2 regions of the Methylosinus sp. R-45379 genome follow, and region 1 is predicted to be linked to the other one. Evidence: riboswitches for the same ligand, from Rfam matches in the RefSeq annotation. Region 1 holds a riboswitch; the other holds the start of a gene.
The links. Region 1 has a riboswitch for cobalamin ahead of A1351_RS07690 (TonB-dependent siderophore receptor). Riboswitches for the same ligand answer to the same signal wherever they lie in the genome.

Region 1 (2,196 bases):
GTCTGCCTCGGCAATATGTGAGGCGTTCAGCCCTCGCGGTTCGGCGTGCCCAGCACATGCACGTCGGGCGCGATCATCACATTGTCGAAACGCTGCGTGAACATCGGAGCCGCGAAGAAGGCGACGGCGCGCAGCGTTTCCTCTCCCGTGTTGACGAGATCATGCCGCAGCGGAGTCGGAATGACGAAGACGTCGCCCGGTCGCACATGATGGGTGACGCCGCCCTCGGCGCGCAATTCGCCGGAGCCGCCGAGAATATATTGCGTCTCCTCGGTGGCGTCCGTGTGCCAGCCGAGCCGTCCGCCGGGCTCGATCTCATAGACGATGGTCGACGATTGCGTGGCGCCATGCTCGCCGCAGGAGGCGAAGGCGCCCGCCCAGCGCACGCTCGGATCGTCCACGCCGCCGACTTTGGCGCGCGGCAGGTCATTGGTGGCGACGAGGTGAATGGCGCTCATTTATCTTCTCCGAAATTCGAATCGAATTTTCCATGGGGCGAGAGACCCGGGACGAGACCCGCCGCCGCAGTCCCAACGCGCCGCGCGAGGCTTCGTTCCGAACATGCGGACAGGCGCTTGACAGGGCGGCGCTGCGCGGCTCTATTGAAAGGGATGGTTCCCTTCCGAGGGATCAAAAGGGAATGCGGTGAGCGCCGGCGACGGCGCGAAGCCGCGGCTGCCCCCGCAACTGTGAGCGGCGAGCCGAGGATCAAACGAGCCACTGGAGCAGACGCTCCGGGAAGGCGATCCGAAGGCGCTGACCCGCGAGCCAGGAGACCTGCCATCAGTCGTGGTCACGCGCGATAGCGTCGGGCGGGGTGCACCGAGGCGGCCGAGACCCTTTTCGCATAGCGCGAGAGGGCCGCGACCTTTCGCAGTGACGGCCCACGTCTGCTGCGAGTCTTCCGGCAATGTCCTCCCTGTCCCATCGGGCCGCCCTTGCGGGCGCCGTTTCTCATATTGCGCTCGTTTTCGTCTCACTTCTCCTTCCCGCTTCCGCAGCTGGGCAGGAGGCGCTGCCCACGGTCGAGATCGGCGCGGCGACCATCGTCTCTGCCGATCGCGTCGAGGAGCGCGTCGACAAATCCTCCTCCGCCGTCACTGTGATCCCGTCCGCGCAGATCGAGAAGCGCGGCGCGACCGGCCTCACCGAGGCGCTGCGCGGCGCGCCGGGCCTCGATCTCTATGAGACCGGCGGCCCCGGCGCGCAGACCTCCGTCTTTCTGCGTGGCGCGACGCCAGGCCAGACGCTCGTCCTCGTCGATGGCGTGCGCATCGGCGATCCGTCCTCCACCGATGGCTCCGTCGATCTCGGCGGCCTCGTCGCCACGGACATAGAACGCATAGAGGTGCTGCGCGGCCCGCAATCGGCGCTCTATGGCTCCGACGCGATGGGCGGCGTCATTCACATCGTCACGCGCAAAGGCGAGGGGCGGCCGCGCGCGTCTCTCTCCCTGGAAGGCGGCTCCTATGGAACCGGACATTTGCGCGCGCGCGTCTCGGGAAGCGAGGATCGCTTGTGGTACGCATTCGCGATCGATGCGCTGACGATCGACGGCCATCCGCGCTATGGCTATCGCATCACGCGGCCGCTGACGATCGGCGACGGCAAGACGCCTCTGCCGCCTCTGCCGCCCAATGATCCGACCAGAAAAGGCGGCGCCAGCGCGCGCCTCGGTTATCGCGTGAATGAGGATGTCTCGGTCGAAGCCGGCTTCTACGGCTATGACAGCGCGATCCGCTTCGACAATCCCTATTCTTTCTCCGCCGTGGATGTTTTCGATCCGCAGAACCATCAGCATGCGACATTCGCGCAGGGTTTTGCGCGCATCGACGCCGATATGTTCGATCGCGCTCTGCACAATCGCTTTACCCTCTTCGCCAATGCGACGAGCAGAGACGTGTGGCAGGCGCGCTCCTGCTATGACGGCAGCTATAATTCCTACAATTGCCGGCGTGGCTATCGCGGCGCGCGGCGCGGCTTCGAATATCAGGGCGATCTCACGCTCGGCGGCTTCGGCCTGCTGACCTTCGGCGCGCGCAATGAGACGGAGTCCGTGCGCACGTCGCAGGACCCGGTTCCGCCGACCACATTCACGCCGATCGAAGCTGCGCAGACGACGCATTCGGGCTTCGCGCAGCATAAGCTCACCTTGCTCGAGCGCGTCGATCTCTCCTATGGCGGCCGCATCGACGC
Region 2 (2,196 bases), on a different contig from region 1:
ACGGCGATGACGCCATCGACGGTGAGATGCGGGCGGATCGTCGGCCATTCGAAGGCTTTGACCAGAGGCTTGGGCAGAGCGAGGCCGGAGGTCTCGATGATAATGTGCTCCGGCCGGTTCGGATGCGCGAGCAGCGCCTCGATCGCCGGCGCGAAATCATCGGCCACGGTGCAGCAGAGGCACCCATTGGCCAGCTCGACGATATTCTCCTCAGGACAATTCTCCACGCCGCAGGCGCGAAGAATATCGCCGTCCACGCCGACATCGCCGAACTCGTTGATGACGAGGGCGAGGCGGCGGCCGCGCGCCGTCTCGAGGATATGGCGAATCAGCGTCGTCTTGCCGGCGCCGAGAAATCCGGTGACGATGGTCGCGGGGATTTTGGCGAATGTGCTCACGCCGCAGCCTCTGCGCTGGTCTTTGTCGGGAGATGCCGCCAGACGAAGCCGACGGCCGCGCCGACCAGAATCCAGGTGATCGCGTGAATGGCGAGAGAAGCGGCGGCGAAACGCGCGGCCAGCTCGGCCGGCGCGGTGCTCTCTGGCGCCGGCGGCTGCGGCGCGCCGATGAGATGCGGCGCGATAATGAGCACGACGCCCAGTGCTTTGACGAGCGGGCGCTCGACGCGCAGCACGGCGAAGAGCCCGGCGCCGGTTGCAGCCGCCGTGCCGATCCACCAGAATTGGCGCGCGGCGAGATCGCCGGCGGCGCTGCCCGGCAGCTCCGGCGCGAGGCCGAGGCTGGTCGCAAGGCCGGTGGAGGCGAAGGCGCAGGCCCCCCAGAGCGCGGCGCGCTTGGGCTCGATCGTCTCGCCAGAGAGCAGCATCAAGGCGAGCAGCACGAAGGCGTAGCCCACCGAGGTGACGCCGGTGGCGACGCTGGTCGCAGCCGTGCGCTGGAGACCGGGGGCGGGCTCCCAAACTGGCTCGGCGGCGTGCTCGTGCTGATGCGCCTCGACTCCCGCGTGAGCCTGCTCGGCCGCGGTCTCATAGACCTCGGCGGCGAGGATCAGCGGAGTCGTGGTGACATTCTGCAGGGCCGCGACCGCGAGCCCCGCGAGAAGGCCGGCCAAAAGGCCGACCGCGAGGAGTCGCTGGATCACCGCTGCGTCAGTGGCAGGGGAAGCCGAGCGAATGACGCGAATCATGCGCGGCGTTATGCGCGACGCTCGCGTAGGAGAAGCCGGCGAGATAGACGAGGCCGGCGCCGAGCGTGAAGACGACCAGCGCGGCGCGCAGGATCTCGAGGCGGCTGGCGGAGACGATCGCGTCGGCGGAAAGGGTCTTCGTGGTCATTCTCGGCTCCTCGCCGCCCCACCGGCGGCATTCGTGGTTTCGCTGGACGGCAGGTCTCCTGGCTCGCGGGTCGCTGCGCTCGCCGCCTTCCCGGGCTTTCACCCAGTGGCCTCACGGGCTCGCGCTCGCCGCTCACAGTTGCGGGGGCAGCCGCGGATCAGGGGCGAGCCCCATACCGCATTCCCTCTTCGCCTCCTTGCGGAGGACCGTCGCGAACAGTCATATGACGGAGAGAAGGAGCCGTCAAACGGCGAGGAGGCGCTGATCATGTCGGAATTCGCGGAAGAAGACGCCGCCCGCCGCCATCGCGAGAAGATGGAGAAGCGCAAGGCCGTGCAGGACGCCGAGGTCGCCGGCAAGAGCATCGCCGAAAAGGGCCTGCTGATGGTCCATACCGGCCCCGGCAAGGGCAAGTCTACCGCGGCCTTCGGCCTCGCTCTGCGGGCGATGGGGCATGGGCTCGCGGTGGGCGTCGTGCAATTCGGCAAGGGCGCCTGGGACACGGGCGAGCGCCGCATTCTCGAGAAGCTCGGCGGCGAGGACGGGCTGCTCGCCTGGCACACGCTCGGCGAGGGCTTCACCTGGGAGACGCAGGACCGCGCCCGCGACGAGGCGGCGGCTCGGCGCGCCTGGGAGAAGGCGAAGGAGCTGATGGCCTCAAAGTCGATTCGGCTGCTCGTGCTCGACGAATTGTCGATCGCGCTCCGCTATGAGCATCTGCCGCTCGACGAGGTGATCGCGACGCTGACGGCGCGGCGCGCCGATCTCCACATCGTCGTCACCGGCCGCAACGCCAAGCCGGAGCTGATCGCGGCGGCCGATCTCGTCACCGAGATGACAATGGTCAAGCATCACTTCCAGGCCGGGGTGAAGGCGCAGGCCGGAATCGAGTTTTGAGGCG

Region 2: linked by a shared signal. The riboswitch ahead of A1351_RS09710 (CbtB-domain containing protein) and the one ahead of A1351_RS07690 (TonB-dependent siderophore receptor) in region 1 are both predicted to bind cobalamin.

Annotation. Positions count from the first base shown of each region.
Region 1 covers NZ_LUUM01000157.1:66,903-69,098, forward strand. The annotation lists gene A1351_RS07680 (NAD-dependent succinate-semialdehyde dehydrogenase) at 1-21, shown strand, start outside; gene A1351_RS07685 (cupin domain-containing protein) at 27-458, opposite strand; cobalamin riboswitch at 596-800, shown strand; gene A1351_RS07690 (TonB-dependent siderophore receptor) at 911-2,196, shown strand, end outside.
Region 2 covers NZ_LUUM01000223.1:80,269-82,464, reverse strand. The annotation lists gene cobW (cobalamin biosynthesis protein CobW) at 1-398, opposite strand, end outside; gene A1351_RS09715 (CbtA family protein) at 395-1,102, opposite strand; gene A1351_RS09710 (CbtB-domain containing protein) at 1,110-1,295, opposite strand; cobalamin riboswitch at 1,326-1,521, opposite strand; gene cobO (cob(I)yrinic acid a,c-diamide adenosyltransferase) at 1,563-2,192, shown strand.